Linked DNA regions of Microbispora hainanensis. The protein of the gene in region 2 binds, or shares a complex with, the protein of the main gene of each other region. Links are inferred from orthologs where the notes say so. Each region holds a gene or a part of one and is shown on either strand. Other genes may lie near its edges. The genes, in order: OHB01_RS23635 and rny.

What was found.
Region 1: rny (region 2) and OHB01_RS23635 share a complex: the UniProt entries of both Bacillus subtilis proteins name them as parts of the possible RNA degradosome complex. The link is inferred for Microbispora hainanensis from one-to-one orthologs.

What each region holds. Positions count from the first base shown.
Region 1 is NZ_CP108086.1:5,051,374-5,059,067, reverse strand. The notes cover bases 1,168-3,964. They hold OHB01_RS23635 (6-phosphofructokinase), read right to left. Parts: upstream 3,181-3,964; coding sequence 2,155-3,180; downstream 1,168-2,154. Other genes in these bases: OHB01_RS23630 (bifunctional helix-turn-helix transcriptional regulator/GNAT family N-acetyltransferase), read left to right, coding at 3,443-3,964; macS (MacS family sensor histidine kinase), read right to left, coding at 1,168-1,970. Outside these bases: OHB01_RS23645 (response regulator), read right to left, coding at 1-624; more of macS, read right to left, coding at 714-1,167; more of OHB01_RS23630, read left to right, coding at 3,965-4,351; OHB01_RS23625 (trypsin-like peptidase domain-containing protein), read left to right, coding at 4,456-5,226; OHB01_RS23620 (alkaline phosphatase PhoX), read right to left, coding at 5,331-6,524; OHB01_RS23615 (MerR family transcriptional regulator), read left to right, coding at 6,938-7,694. UniProt on the Bacillus subtilis protein: Catalyzes the phosphorylation of D-fructose 6-phosphate to fructose 1,6-bisphosphate by ATP, the first committing step of glycolysis.
Region 2 is NZ_CP108086.1:4,646,952-4,654,749, reverse strand. What follows is about bases 2,997-5,897. They hold rny (ribonuclease Y), read right to left. Parts: upstream 5,308-5,897; coding sequence 3,685-5,307; downstream 2,997-3,684. Other genes in these bases: recX (recombination regulator RecX), read right to left, coding at 5,588-5,897; OHB01_RS21760 (LVIVD repeat-containing protein), read left to right, coding at 2,997-3,406. Outside these bases: OHB01_RS21770 (S9 family peptidase), read left to right, coding at 1-723; OHB01_RS21765 (DUF305 domain-containing protein), read right to left, coding at 734-1,402; more of OHB01_RS21760, read left to right, coding at 1,643-2,996; more of recX, read right to left, coding at 5,898-6,715; recombinase RecA, read right to left, coding at 6,724-7,798. UniProt on the Bacillus subtilis protein: Endoribonuclease that initiates mRNA decay. Initiates the decay of all SAM-dependent riboswitches, such as yitJ riboswitch. Involved in processing of the gapA operon mRNA, it cleaves between cggR and gapA.

The DNA.
Region 1 (7,694 bases), 410 kb from region 2 along the record:
TATCGCGTAGCGGACCAGTTCGACGCGGTTGTGGAGCTGGAGCTTGCTCAGCGTGTTCTGCACGTGGTTCTGCACGGTGCGATGCGACAGCACCAGGCGCTCGGCGATCTGCCGATAGGTCAGGCCCTTGGCGACCATGCGCAGCACCTCGGTCTCCCGGTCGGTCAGCCGGGGGCCGTCCTGCGCGGCGTCGCGGCCCGGGCCTGCCGTCCGGTGGGCCAGCCTGCGATACTCCCCCAGCACCAGCCCGGCCAGGCCGGGGGTGAAGACGGCGTCGCCCTCGGCGGTGCGCCGGACGGCGTCCAGGAACTCCTCCCGGCTCGCCGATTTCACGAGATATCCGGAAGCGCCCGCCTTGACCGCTTCCAGGACGTCCTCCTCCTCGGCGCTGGCCGACAGGACGAGCACGCGCGGCGGGACGGCGGACGCGCCGAACCCCCGGGCCACCTCGACGCCCGGCAGGTCGGGCAGCCGCAGGTCGAGCACCACCACGTCGGGCCGCACCGCCGCCGCCACGCGCAGCGCCTGACGGCCCTCCCCGGTGGTGGCGACGACGTCGTACCCGGCCTCGGCCAGGTCGCGGGCGACCGCCTCCCGCCACATCGGATGGTCGTCCACCACCATGACCCGCACCCGCGGGCGTTCCCGGCGACCGGCGCCCTCACCGGCCGCCGGGCGCGCGGGATCGCCGGCGCGCAGCCGTTCGTCTCCGCTCACGACCGCCTCCCGCTCGCCTCGTCCGCGCTCGCCTTGTCCGCGCTCGCCTTGTCCGCACCCACTGGGACCGTCAGCTCGATCTCCGTTCCCGTACGCGACGAGGTGATGGCCACCGTGCCGCCGAGGTCGGCCACGCGGCCCCGGATCGAGCGGGCCACGCCCATGCGCCCCTCGCGGGCCGCCTGCTCCAACCGGCCCTCGGGGATGCCCGGCCCGTCGTCGCGTACGGTGACGACGACCGCGCCGTCGTCCTCCTCCGCGAGTATCCACGCGCGGGTGCCCTCGGGACAGTGCCGGGCGACGTTGTCGAGGGCCGCGCCGACGGCCGCCGCCGCCTCCCGCGCGCTCCCGGCCGGCAGCCGCAGCGGTGTCGCGGGCGCGGACACCGTCACCCCGGAGGTGCCGTACGGCCGCAGCAGCTCGCGCAGGTCGACATCGGATTCCGCCGCGCCGGTCCCCGTGGAACCAGGAGAGGTGTGGGCGAGGCGGCGGCGCTGCCACACCGGAGCATGGAGACCGGGCGGCGGGGCGGGATCCGGCTCCTCCGCCACGGGCGGGGCCTGCACCAGCGCCCGCAGCGCCGCCTCCTGCTCCCCCGCCAGCCTGCCCAGCTCGGCCGCCTCGCCGCCGATCTCCGCGCCCCTGCGCTGCACCAGGGCCAGCACCTGGAGCACTGAGTCGTGGATGCCGCGGGCGAGCCGCTCCCGCTCGCGGCCGGCCGCCTCGATCCGCGCGGCGCGCCGCATGCGCTCCTCGGCCTCCCGCGCGAGCCGGGCGACATGCCCGACGACCACTCCGGCCATGAACATGAGCACGGCGCCGTTCACCGGGATCGAGGCGAGATCGACCCCGTTGCCGCTGCGCAGCCACAGGTCGGCCGCCGACATGACCGCGGCGGCGACCGCACCTGCGCGGCGTCCCCGCGCCACGCCGTACGCCAGGACGGGGCCGGCCGCCCAGGTCGCCGTGATCGGGATCGCCCCGGCCAGCATGTCGTCGCGGCTCTGCGCGTACGGCGCGGCCAGCAGGCACGCCACCGTGACGACGAGGTCGGCGGCCAGCAGCGGCCCCCGCCGTGCGGAGGGAGGCGGGACGAGCATGACGACCGTCCAGACGGCCATCACGCCGACGACGGCCCAGGCCACGGCGGGACGGGCGTAGCCGCCCGCCCTGAGCACGAGCAGCGCCGCGTACGCGAGCGACGCCACGCGGAACACCGCGATCGCCCGCCAGAACGGTCCCTCGATGCCCATCGCGCGGCGACCTCTCCTGATCGAGCCGGGGAGGGCCGGGCCCTCCGCTCACATACTCGGGCAATCGCCGCGCCCGGGGGGCTCACTTCGCGTGATTCGGGGCCTTTCATGCGTACGGCTCCCGCGGGGCGACGCGGGAGCCGTACAGGATCGTGCGCGGGCCCGGGTGACGGGCCCGCACCGATCAGCCGAAGAAGACCTCGGCCTCCTCGTAGCGGGAGACCGGCACGGTCTTGAGCTCGGCGGTCGCCTCGGCGAGCTCGACGCGGACGATGTCGGTGCCGCGCAGCGCGACCATCTTGCCGTAGTCGCCTTCGTGCACCGCGTCGATCGCGCCCAGGCCGAAGCGGGTCGCGAGCACGCGGTCGTAGGCGGTCGGGGTGCCGCCGCGCTGGATGTGGCCGAGGACCGTGGTGCGGGCCTCCTTGCCGGTGCGCTTCTCGATCTCCTTGGCGAGGACCTCGCCGATGCCGCCGAGACGCACGTGGCCGAACGCGTCGAGCTCGCCCGCCTGCAGCGCCATCTGGCCCTCGAGCGGGTGGGCGCCCTCGGCGACGACGATGATCGGCGCGTAGCGGGTCTTGAACCGCGACTCGACGTAGGCGCAGACCTTCTCGATGTCGAACGGCTTCTCCGGGATGAGGATGACGTTGGCGCCGGCGGCCATGCCCGCGTGCAGCGCGATCCAGCCCGCGTGACGGCCCATGACCTCGCAGATCAGCGCGCGGTGGTGCGACTCGGCGGTGGTGTGCAGCCGGTCGATGGCCTCCATCGCGATGTTGACCGCGGTGTCGAAGCCGAAGGTGTAGTCGGTGGCGTTGAGGTCGTTGTCGATCGTCTTGGGCACGCCGACGACCTTCACATCGCGATCGAACAGCTGCTTGGCCACGCCCAGCGTGTCCTCACCGCCGATGGCGATGAGCGCGTCGACGCCCTGTGCGGCGAGGTTCTCCTTGATCCGCTCGACGCCGCCCTCGATCTTGATCGGGTTCGTGCGGGAGGAACCGAGAATGGTGCCGCCGCGCGGGAGGATGCCCCGGACGGCCTGGATGTCGAGCGGCATGGTGTCGCCCTCCAGAGGGCCACGCCAGCCGTCGCGGAATCCGACGAACTCGTGCCCGTACACGCCGACGCCCTTGCGGACGACGCCGCGGATCACCGCGTTCAGCCCGGGGCAGTCGCCGCCTCCGGTCAGGACTCCAATACGCATGACGGGTTCTTCCTCCATCTGGGATTACGCGTGGAATGGCGCGGCCGGCCCGACGCAGGCCCCGGCACTCCACCGCACCGCATTCTGCCTGAGCCTATCTCAATGGTCTAGACCAAAAGGAGAGGCTACGCCACCCGGCCGACCAGACCAACTCAGTCTCGCACGACGAGACCGCGCTCGTCGTGAGTGGCGTCTTCCCAACCGGCCGCTGCGGCTCTATCTTTGACTTCGTCAATCATTTCCTTGAGTTAGGCAAGGGAAAATGGACATCGTTTCCGAAGTCCGTGCGTTCAACCGCTTCTACACGTCCGTCATCGGCGTGCTCGGGTCGGGAATGCACGACACCCCCTACTCCCTGACCGAGGCGCGGGTGCTGTTCGAGCTCGGCACCAGGGACGCCGCCGACACCGCCGACGTCAGGGCAATGCTCGATCTCGACCCCGGCTACCTGAGCCGGATCCTCACCAGGTTCGAAGGCGACGGGCTCGTGTCCCGGGAGCGGTCGGCCGAGGACGCCCGCCGCCAGGTCGTACGGCTCACCCCCAAGGGCCGCGACACCTTCGCCCTGCTCGACCGGCGTTCGGCCGACGAGATCGAGACCCTCCTGGCCAAGCTGACCGATCCGGAACGCCGCCGGCTCGTCACCGCGATGGGCACCGTACGCAGCCTGCTGGAGCCCGGCGAGCGGCGCGAGCCGTACGTGATCAGGCCCCCGCGGGCGGGCGACCTCGGCTGGGTGGTGCACCGGCACGGGGCCCTCTACAGCGAGGAGTACGGCTGGGGCGCCGCGTTCGAGGCCCTGGTCGCGCGGATCGTCGCCGAGTACGTCGAGGACCAGGACCCCCGCCGGGAGGCGGCCTGGATCGCCGAGGTGCACGGCGAGCCGGTGGGATGCGTCTTCTGCCTGCGCAAAGGCGACACGACGGCCCAGCTCCGCCTGCTGCTGGTCGAGCCGTCCGCCCGCGGCATGGGCATCGGGCGGCGCCTGGTCGACGAGTGCCTGCGCTTCGCCGCGTCGGCCGGCTACAGCCGGATCGAGCTCTGGACCCGCGACGTGCTCGTCAGCGCCCGCCGGATCTACCAGGCCGCCGGGTTCGAGCTGGTGGAGCAGTATCCGAGCGAGGAGTCGGGCATCCCCGTCACCGACCAGATATGGGCCAAGGACCTGTGACCTTCCAGGTCGATCCAGGCGGCCTGTGACCCGCCCGGCCGATCTGGGCGGTCCGGGTGGTCCGGGCGGTCCGGGTGGTCCGGGCGGTCCCTATCATGATCTTCGTGCTGGGACCGGTGCGGCGGACCGTGAGAACGCCGAGACAGAGTGTCGCGCTCGCGGTTTGCGTGGCGGTGCTCGCGGGAGCGGGCGCGGCAGGGTGCGCGGGCGCTCATGTGCCCGCACGGCCCGCCGCCCCTGCAGCCGGGGCCACGACCGAGGTCACCGCCATGTCCGAAGCCGCGCACAGCGTGGTGCGGGTCCGGGGTTACGCCTCCTCCTGCCGGAAACCGCTGGAGGCGACCGGATTCGTCTACGCACCCGAGAGGGTCATGGTCAACGCGCACACCGTGGCAGGAGCGGACCGCGACCTGGAAGTCGTCCTCGGCGACGGGCTGCGGTTCGCCGCACAGGTGGTGGCCTTCGACCCGGAGGCCGACGCCGCCGTCCTGCGGGCGCCCGGGCTGACCGCCCGGCCGCTGCGGTTCACGCAAGCCTCGATCACCGCCGCCGTGGTCGTCGGCTACCACAAGGGCGCGACCGTCCCGGTCGAGCTGCCCGCCAAAGTACGGCCGGACCAGCCCGCCGAGTCGTACGACATTTACAACCGCGTGCGAGTCTCACTGCGGATCCATCGCTTCCAGGGTGCGGCCATCACACCCGGCATGTCGGGCGCTCCGCTGGTCTCCGACGGAGATCGGGTGGCGGGGATGGTCTTCGCGGCGGACACGGAGAAGGCCGACGTCGGCTACGCGCTCACGACGGCACAGTTCAGCGCGGTCGCCACGTCCGGCAGGAGGGCCACCACCGCCGTGCCGCACGACCCCTGCGACTGACATCCCTCGTACGCCGGGGGCTGCGGTCCGCCAGGCGAGTGGGCCGGATCGCGGCGGAGGGCCCGGCGATCCGTGTCGTCCGGCCTCGCCAGGCCATTGCCGGTTCAGGCCCGGAAGAGATCATGGAACGGCCCGCGGACCTCGACGGTCACGACGGCCGGGGCGGGCCGCCCGCTCCGGGACGGACGGCAGGAGAAGTAGAGCCGGTCGCCGTCGGGCGACATCGCGGGCCCCGTCACGGCCCAGCCGCCCGTGACACGCAGGAACGGCGCCGCCCGGTCACCGGCGACGAGGGTGAACCCGCCGTCAGCGCAGCCGCCCGGCGTCCCGGCCGTTTCGTGCAGCACGGTCAGACACTCGCGGGCGGCGTCGTACGCCCACACCCGGCCATCGCCCTCGGTGACGAACCGCACCAGGCCATCGGAAAAGTGGCAGTCGCCGCCGCCCGCGAACCTCCTGGCCCCTCTCACCTGCTCCCGCAGGGGCACATAGTGGGGCACATGGTCGGGGAGTGCCGGGATCGGCACCCGTTCCCACGTCACGGACTCCTCGCCGGGGTCGCCGGCCAGCACCTCCAGCACGCCCGTCGTGAGGTCGCCCCTGTCGTCCGGGCGGAACCGATACAGGCATCCGTCCGGCTCCCCCTCCGTGAGGTAGACGACGCCCCGGTCGGGATCACAGGCCACGCCGGCATGGGTGAACAGGCCCATCCCGAGCCGGGGCATGGGGGCGCGCCGGCCGTACGGGTCGCATTCGAAGACCCGGCCGTACGGCGTCCGCTCGCCCGAGATCCAGGTGTGCCATGGCGTGGCGGCGCCGGGCCCGCAGCGGTCGGCGCCGGACAGGATGCGATATCCGCCGCGCAGGGTCCCGTCCGGGGCGAAACGCAGCGCGGTCACGCCGCCGAGCAGCGGCAGCGCGCAGTTGGACACGTATATCCAGCCGTCCTCGTCGGGGAAGCAGCCGCCGTCGTCCGGGGCCGCGGGCCAGACGACTCCCCCGGCACGCTCTCCCGACCGCGCCACGACCCGGGCGGCGAAACCCGGCGGCAGGGCCCGCAGCACGTCCGCCGGGAACGGGTCATCCGGATCTCCCGGCCCGTACGACTCGTATGGCTCGTACGACTCTGGGCCGGGCGGCCCGTAGGACTTGTGCAGCTCGCGGTCGGGCGGCCCGTAGGACTCGTACGGCTCGTGACCGGGCGGCTCACCTCCGTCGCCAGGCCGTGCGAACGCCGCGCGCCACAACGATCCCGGCAGCGCCGAGAGCGCCACCGATCGGACGGAAGTTCCCTGCACCGCTGACCGCCTCCTCGCCCTGCCCCTGGTCATGCCGACCGCCCACCGATGGGCCTGCCGAGTCCCCGCACCCCCGGCCGGCTGGGCGTGCGGCGCGTGATGCGTGGTGCGTGGTGCGTGGAGCGTGGTGCGTGGAGCGTGGTGCCCGCCGGGCCCGGTTCGCCCGTCCAGGCTCAGGAGGGGCCGCACCCTCCTCCGTTCGCTCGTTCCGCGCGGGCCGTCCCTCGTTTCCCGCCTCGCGTTCTCCTGTCCCTCGGCGGCCCGTCGCACACGTCGCTGCACCCAGTCGATCCGTTTCGTGTGAACGGCGGGAGAAGCGGCGTTCCTCACCGAGACGAACTCTTCGAAAACCATGACGCCGCATGACGGAGGCGATATTGACAGTGTCATTATGACAGTGTCATCGTGGAGGCATGAGCGACACCTGGACGATCGGCGAACTGGCGGAGCGGGCGGCGGACCTGCTCAGCCAGGAGCGGCGCGTCCACGGCCGGGAGCCGGGCAGCGGCGGTGGTCCCGAGTCGGGCGCCAAGGGCCGGGAGCCGGGCAGCGGCGGTCCCGGGCCGCGAGCCGACGGCCCCCAGTCACGCGCCAACGGCCCCGAGCCCCGCCCGAACGGCCCTGAGCCGCGCGCCAACGGCAGAGTCCGCGAAGTGCCGAACGAACGGCTCATCCGCTGGTACACGACGATCGGGCTGCTCGACCCCCCGCTCGGCCGGCGCGGCCGGGTGGCCCTCTATGGCCGCCGTCACCTGCTCCAGCTCGTGGCCGTGAAGCGCCGCCAGGCGGAGGGCCGGTCCATCGCCGACATCCAGGCGGAACTGGCGGGCGCGACCGACGCCATGCTTATGCGCGTCGCCGGGCTCACCGAGCCGTTGCCAGGACCGGCGCCCCGGCCGCTCTCCCCGCCCGCTCCGCCTTCCCCGCCCCCTCCGCACCGCCCGGCGGTCCCGGCTCCGGTGAGCGCCGCGGACCGTCCTCCCGGCCCGCCGTCCCCTCCGGCACCACCGGCGCCCGGTTGGCACGGGGCGAGCTACGGGGCGAACCCGGAAACCGACGCCGAGCCCGCCATCCCGGACATCGCACGGCCTGCGGCCCGCGACCGCTTCTGGGCGCGCCCGGCCTCATCCGCCGCCACGGCCGGCTCAGGCCACTACCTGACCCCGAACA
Region 2 (7,798 bases):
CCCGGCGTCCGCGTCCACGCGTACCTGTATCCGCCGCGACAGCCGGATGAGGGCGGCGCGCCCTACGTCGTGTTCGTGCACGGCGGGCCCACCGGGCACGCGACGAGCGAGCTCAGCCTGGACAAGGCGTTCTTCACCAGCCGCGGCATCGGCGTGATCGACGTCAACTACGGCGGATCCAGCGGATATGGCCGGGCCTACCGGGAGCGCCTGCGCGGCCGGTGGGGCGTGACCGATGTGGAGGACGTGATCGCCGCGGCCAAGTGGCTGGTCGTGGAAGGTCTCGCCGACCCCGCGCGGATCGCCGTACGCGGCGCGAGCGCGGGCGGGTGGACGGTCATGGCCGCCTGCGGCGCGTCGGACGTCTTCGCGGGCGGCGTCTCGGTGGCGGGCGTCAGCGCGCTCGGGCCGCTCGTCGCGGCCACCCACGACTTCGAGTCGCGCTATGTGGAGTGGCTGGTCGGCCCCGAGGACCGGTATGGCGAGCGCGAGCCGCTGGCCCGGGCCGACCGGGTGAACTGCCCCATGCTGCTCATGCAGGGGCTCGCCGACCCGGTGGTGCCGCCGGCCCAGTCGCGGGCGTTCGCCGAGCGCCTGCTGGCGCGCGGCGTGCCCTGCACCTATCTGACCTTCGAGGGAGAGGCCCACGGATTCCGGCGGCTGGAGACCAGAGCGGCGGCGCTCGCCGCCGAGTTGTCGTTCTACCTGCAGATCTTCCGCTGAGCGGAGCCGGTCATCCGTCCGTCCCGGCGAGAAGCGTGCGCATCCGGTCGATCTCGATGCGCTGGTCCGCATCGACATGGGTGACGAACTGGTTGATCTCCGACTCCTCGCCTCCCCCGTCACCGAAGAGCCGCTCCACCATGGTCAGCGCTCCCAGGTGGTGCTGGATCATGTACTCGTAGAAGAGCCGGTCGAACCGCGCTCCCTTGGCCTGCTCCAGCTCGGCGAACTGCGCCTCGCTGAGCATGCCGGGCATGAGCTCCCCGCCGCCGTGGTCGTGTCCCCCGCCGGAGCCCACGCTCGGCACCTGCTGGAGCCGGGCCCTGAGCCAGCGCACCATCTGGTCGATCTCGTCCTGCTGGGAGATCTCGATCCGCTTGGCGAAACGCGGGAGGTCGCTGCTCTCGCTGCGCCCGGCGACGAGCGCGGTCATGCGCAGGGCCTGCGAGTGATGCCGGATCATCCCCTGCATGAACCGCACGTCGGCGTCGGTGTACTCCCTGCTGTCGGAGCTCGGCACCTCACCGGCCGGTAAGACCTTGCTGCCCTGTCCCGGTGCCCCCGGCTGCACGACGTTCACCGTGGCGGGGGGTGCGGCGGTCTCGGCCGTACAGGCACTGATCGCGGCGGCGGCCAGCGCGAGCGCGAGAAGCTGCCGTAACGACGGGGAGGAGATCATGGCCTGCGCTCGCTTCGTCGGCGGTTGGGGGGATACCGGCCAAACCGGAGGATGTGAAGGGGTATAGCACATTCGCCCCATATTCAGTTAGTGTCCCCCAAACGCCGCGTAGATCTTTTGGGTCGGGCCGGGCCCCGAGATCTGTCGCACGTCGCAATGGGTCACGCCGGCAAGATCAGAAAAGGAGGGGTGCGACCCTTGAGAATCAGTCGTGCGGCAGCACGTTGGGGGCGTGCTGGATTGAGGAAGATCGGAGTCGTCGCCGCAGGGGCGGTCCTGGTGGGCCTCCTGCCCGCCACGGCCATGGCGGACGACGCCGATCCACGAACCGGCCTGGGAGCAGGCTGGCTGGACGCTCAGCAGGCGAGCCAGGGGCTGGAACTCCTGGCCCACCGGGACAAGCCTGAAGGCTTCTATCAGGCCTCCAGCCCGGGCAACTCGTCGTTCGCGAACTCGGACATGGCCTTCAGCGGCAAGTACGCGTTCGTCGGCAACTTCACCGGTTTCAACATCTACGACATCTCGACGCCTTCCAATCCGGTGCTGACCACGTCCGTGGTGTGCCCGGGCGGCCAGGGCGACCTGTCGGTGTACGGCAACCTGCTGTTCATGTCGGTCGAGGAGACCCGGGGCAGGATCGACTGCGGCACGCAGGGCGCGAGCGGCACGGTCAACCCGGACCGCTTCCGCGGCGTCCGGATCTTCGACGTGAGCGACATCAGCAGGCCGGTCCAGGTGGCGGCCGTCCAGACCTGCCGCGGCTCGCACACCCACACCCTGGTGACCGGCAAGAACGACCCGGACAACGTGTACGTCTACGTGCAGGGCACGGCGAGCGTCCGGTCGGGTTCGGAGCTCGCGGGCTGCGCCAACACCGCGGCGACCGACCCGAACACGTCCCAGTGGCGTATCGAGGTCATCAAGGTGCCGCTGGCGGCCCCGCAGACCGCGGCGGTCGTCTCCACACCGCGCCTGTTCACCGATCCGGAGACCGGGGCGATCAACGGTCTCCAGAACGCCCCGCAGTCCCCGCAGCACCCGTCCGGCTCGTCCTGGTCGCCGTCGCCCGTCACGACACACTGCCACGACATCACGGCCTACCCGGAGATCGGGCTCGCGGCCGGGGCGTGCGCGGGCAACGGCCTCCTGATCGACATCTCCGATCCGGCCAACCCCAAGCGGCTCGACGCGGTGACGGACCCGAACTTCGCCTACTGGCACTCGGCCACGTTCAACAACGACGGGACCAAGGTCGTCTTCACCGACGAGTGGGGCGGCGGCACCGGGGCGCGGTGCCGTGTCACCGACGAGCCCTCGTGGGGCGCGGACGCCATCTTCGACATCGTCGACGGCAAGCTGAAGTTCCGCAGCTACTACAAGCTGCCCGTGCCGCAGACGAACCAGGAGAACTGCGTCGCGCACAACGGGTCGCTCGTTCCCGTGCCCGGCCGGGACATCATGGTCCAGGCCTGGTATCAGGGCGGCGTCTCGGTGTTCGACTTCACCGACTCGGCCAACCCGCACGAGATCGCGTACTTCGACCGCGGCCCGGTCAGCGCGACCTCGCTGCTCCTCGGCGGTTTCTGGTCCGCGTACTACTACAACGGCAACGTATACGGCAGCGAGATCGCCCGCGGGATCGACGCGTTCAAGCTGACCGCGAGCCAGCACCTGGACCAGGCCGAGATCGACGCGGCTGCCACGGCCACCTTCGACCGGTTCAACACCCAGCAGCAGCCTCGGGTGACGTGGCCGGCGAGCTTCCCGCTGGTGCGCGCCTACTACGCGCAGGCGCTGCGCACCGGCACCATGAAGAAGAACACCGCCGACAACGTACAGAAGTTCGTCGACCGGGCCGAGCAGTTCACGAACGGGCCACAGAAGAACGCCGCGGTGGCGCAGCTTCGGGCCGTCTCCCACCAGCTCGACACCTCCGTCAAGGCGCAGGCGACGCTGGCGAAGGCGCTCAACGACCTCGCCGACGCGCTCAGCCTCAAGGCCTGAGCCGACGGGGGGCGCCCCACCGGGGCAGTCCCCGCACGACCGGGGCCCCCGTCCAGCATTGGACGGGGGCCCTTCACCGTGGGTGCCCCGGGCTGTGGGGCATGAGGGCCGGGACTATGCCGGCCGAGGCTTCACGCGGCGATGCTCACCGGAGGGGCGCCGCCTACCGGGCAAGGTGGGGAGCGGACGGGGCGTCGCCGAGCGACCCCGGCAGGGCAGGCGGCACCGGGCAAGGCGTACCTGCCGGGGCTTCATGGGGTGAGGCTCTCAGATGGGGCTTACCGGGCGAACTCCGTGGCACGGGACTCGCGGACCACGGTGATGCGGATCTGGCCGGGGTAGGTCAGCTCCTCTTCGACCTGCTTGGCGACGTCCCTGGCGATGACCTGGGCCTGGATGTCGTCCACGTTGTCGGGCCGGACCATCACCCGGATCTCCCGGCCGGCCTGCATGGCGAAGACCTTGTCCACACCGTCGTACGACTGGGCGATCTCCTCCAGACGCTCCAGCCGCTTGACGTACGCCTCCAGGGACTCGCGCCGGGCACCGGGGCGGCTGCCGCTGATCGCGTCCGCGGCCTGGGTGAGGACCGCCTCGACGGTCTTGACCTCAACCTCGTTGTGGTGCGCCTCGATGGCGTGGACGACGTCCTCGTGTTCGCCGTACCGGCGGGCGATCTCCGCGCCGATCATCGCGTGGCTGCCCTCGACCTCGTGGGTGAGCGCCTTGCCGATGTCGTGCAGAAGCGCGCACCGCTTGACGAGGTCACGGTCGAGCCCCAGCTCGGAGGCCATGATTCCGGCGATGTGCGCCGACTCGATCAGGTGCTTGAGCACGTTCTGGCCGTAGGAGGTGCGATAGCGGAGCTGGCCCAGCAGCGTGACCAGCTCGGGGTGCATCTCGGTGATGCCCAGCTCGACCAGGGCGTCCTCTCCCGCGCGCACGCACAGGTCCCGCACCTCGGCCTTGCTGCGCTCGTACGCCTCCTCGATGCGCTGGGGGTGGATCCGGCCGTCGAGCACCAGCTTCTCCAGCGTCAGCCTGGCCGTCTCCCGCCGGACCGGGTCGAAACACGACAGCAGCACCGCCTCCGGCGTGTCGTCGATGATCAGATTGACCCCGGTGGTGGACTCGAACGCCCTGATGTTGCGGCCCTCGCGGCCGATGATGCGGCCCTTCATCTCGTCGCCGGGCAGGTGGAGGACGCTCACCACCGACTCGGCCGTCTGCTCGGTGGCGACCCGCTGCACCGCCAGTGTCACGATCTTGCAGGCGCGCTTCTCGCCCTCCTTCCGGGCCTCGCTCTCGATCTCCCGGACGATCAGCGCGGCCTCGCGCTTGGCCTGGTTCTCGATCTCCTTGACCAGCTCCGCCTTGGCCTGCTCGGCCGTCAGGCCGGCGACCCGCTCCAGGATCTCCTGCCGCCGCTCGGCCACCCGCTCCAGCTCCTCACGGCGGTCGGCCAGCTCGGTCTCGGTCTCGGCCAGCTTGCGGGCCCGCTCCGTCTGTCTGCGCGCCTCCTCGTCAAGCCGCTGCTCACGCTCAGCAAGCCGGTTCTCGCGACGCTCGAGGTCGGAGCGCAGTTCCTTGAGCTCCGTCTTGAGGATCCGCGCCTCCTCCTCGACCTCCTTGCGCATCAGCGCTGCGCTTTCGGCGAGTGTCTCCGACTTCTTGAGGATCTCCCCCGCGTCACGCTCCGCCTTCGTGCGGATCTCCTCGGCCTCGCGTCTGGCCTGTTCGAGTTCCTCGTTGACCTCGGCCTTCACCTCGGCGAGCTGCTCGGGCGAGGGGCCGGACGGTGCGACGACGCCGGTGCGGCGCATGACTATGACGAGGGCGGCGATCATCACGAGAGCCAGCAGCACTACCGCAACCGCAAGAACGATCACGATCGTGTCCATGCGCGCTCACCCCTCACGACAACTATTGGCAGAGGTCACACGCGCAGCACGGCAGCGCCCGGTGGCGTCACCAGGACAAATATCGTCGCAATGCCCGGACGCCCCAAGGGGCGGCCGATATGGCCCGGAGGCCGGTCAATGTCTCTCGTCCGTCGTGGTTCACCGTTATGGCAATCCGCGCTGCGCGGAGTAACTCCTCACTGCGGTCGAGATTAAGCGTCAGAGAGGTAACGAGCAAGCAAAGATGCCCTGTCAAGTGACTTTTGCGTGGTGCGATGGCTCACTCGAAGGTCTCCGGAAGCCCATCTGACGGGCTGCCTTCGGCCTCGATCGCCTCTCGGACCACGCGGAAAGCCAGCCCCGGCGAGTAGCCCTTGCGGGCCAGCATGCCGACCAATCGTCGCATGCGAGCCTGCGGCTCCACCCCACGGGTGGCGGCCAGCTTCCGGTCGACGAGCCTGCGTGCGGTCTCGGCCTCCTCGTCCGGATCAAGCTGCCCGACGGCGTCCTTGACCGTCTCCTCGGCCACGCCACGCTGCCGCAGTTCCTGCGCGAGCGCGCGGCGGGCCAGCCCGCGACCGGTGTGCCGGGAGCTCACCCACGCGGCGGCGAACGCCTTGTCGTCGATGAGCCCGACCTCGGAGAACCGCTCAAGCACGGCGTTCGCCGCATCCTCGGGCACGTCCCGCTTACGCAGGGCGTCCGCTAGCTGAGCCCGGGTCTTGGGGGCCATCGTGAGCAGCCTCAGGCAGATGGCCCTGGCCACCGCCTCCGGGTCGGCCGGCGGCCCCGCGCTCGCCGCGGTGCCCTCCTCCGGCCCGTCAGGAAGCCACCCGTCGGACCTCCTACGCTTCCCCCGGCGTCCCGGCGTGCCCGGCTCCCCCAAGCCGGCCCAATCTCCACGGCCTGCCAGGTCTCCCGGCACGCCCGGTCCCTCCGAGCCTGCCCAATCTCCACGGCCTGCCCGGCGTCCCGGCGCGGCCGACTCCCCCGGGCTCGCCCAGTCTCCCGGCGCGGGCCGGTCTCCCCGTGCGCCCGGCTCTTGCAGCCTTGCCCGGTCTCCGCGCGTGCGGCCACGTCCCTGGCGTCGGCGGCCGACAGGGCCGGCTTCCTGGCCCGCCTCCGCCCGCCCGCTCGCCTCGCGGCCGATCTCCTGCCCGCCGATCCTCGAACGCCCGTTTTCCGCACGCCCGGTCTCCGTACGCGCGTTGCCCGCACGCCCGGTCTCCGCACGCCCGCCGTCCGTACGCCCGCTTTCCGCGCGCCGGATCTGCTCGCGGAGGGCGGCGATCGTCGCGGAGACGTCCTCAGCGGGCCTCTGCGGCTCTTCGGCCGGCGCCCAGGGTCCCGAGTTCCAGTCCCCCGGCCCGATCTCGCCGTCCGGGCCAGGGGGCTCGTCGCGCCTCATGCCTGCGCTCAGACGTCACCCGGCTTGGGCGCACTGGCCGCCTTGCTGCCCCGGCCGGAGGTGGGGGCGGCCGGCGTCGCCGGGGCTGCGGGGGGCTCGCTCGGCGTGTCGAGCCGCGGCCCGACTCCGAGCTTCTCCTTGATCTTCTTCTCGATCTCGTTGGCGATGTCGGGGTTGTTCTTGAGGAAGTTGCGGGCGTTCTCCTTGCCCTGCCCGAGCTGGTCGCCCTCGTACGTGTACCAGGCGCCGGCCTTGCGCACGAACCCGTGCTCGACGCCCATGTCGATCAGCCCACCCTCGCGGGAGATGCCTACGCCGTACAGGATGTCGAAGTCGGCCTGGCGGAAGGGCGGGGCCATCTTGTTCTTGACGACCTTCACCCGGGTCCGGTTGCCGACCGGCTCGGTGCCGTCCTTGAGCGTCTCGATCCTGCGCGCGTCCAGCCGCACCGACGCGTAGAACTTCAGCGCCTTGCCACCCGTGGTGGTCTCGGGGCTGCCGAACATGACACCGATCTTCTCGCGGAGCTGGTTGATGAAGATGGCGGTGGTCCGGGTCTGGTTCAGCGCACCGGCGATCTTGCGCAGGGCCTGCGACATCAGGCGGGCCTGGAGACCGACGTGGCTGTCGCCCATCTCGCCCTCGATCTCGGCCTTCGGCACGAGGGCCGCCACCGAGTCGATCACGATGATGTCGACGGCGCCGGAGCGGATCAGCATGTCCGCGATCTCCAGCGCCTGCTCACCGGTGTCCGGCTGGGAGACGAGCAACGCGTCGACGTCGACGCCCAGCTTCTTGGCGTACTCGGGGTCGAGGGCGTGCTCGGCGTCGATGAACGCGGCGATGCCGCCGCCCTTCTGGGCGTTGGCCACGGCGTGCAGGGCGACCGTCGTCTTACCGGAGGACTCTGGGCCGTACACCTCGACGATCCGGCCGCGGGGATAGCCGCCGATGCCGAGGGCGACGTCGAGAGCGATCGAACCGGTGGGGATGACCTCGATCGGGGCACGCGCCTCGTCTCCGAGGCGCATGACACTGCCCTTGCCGAACTGCCGCTCGATTTGCGCGAGGGCGGTCTCAAGG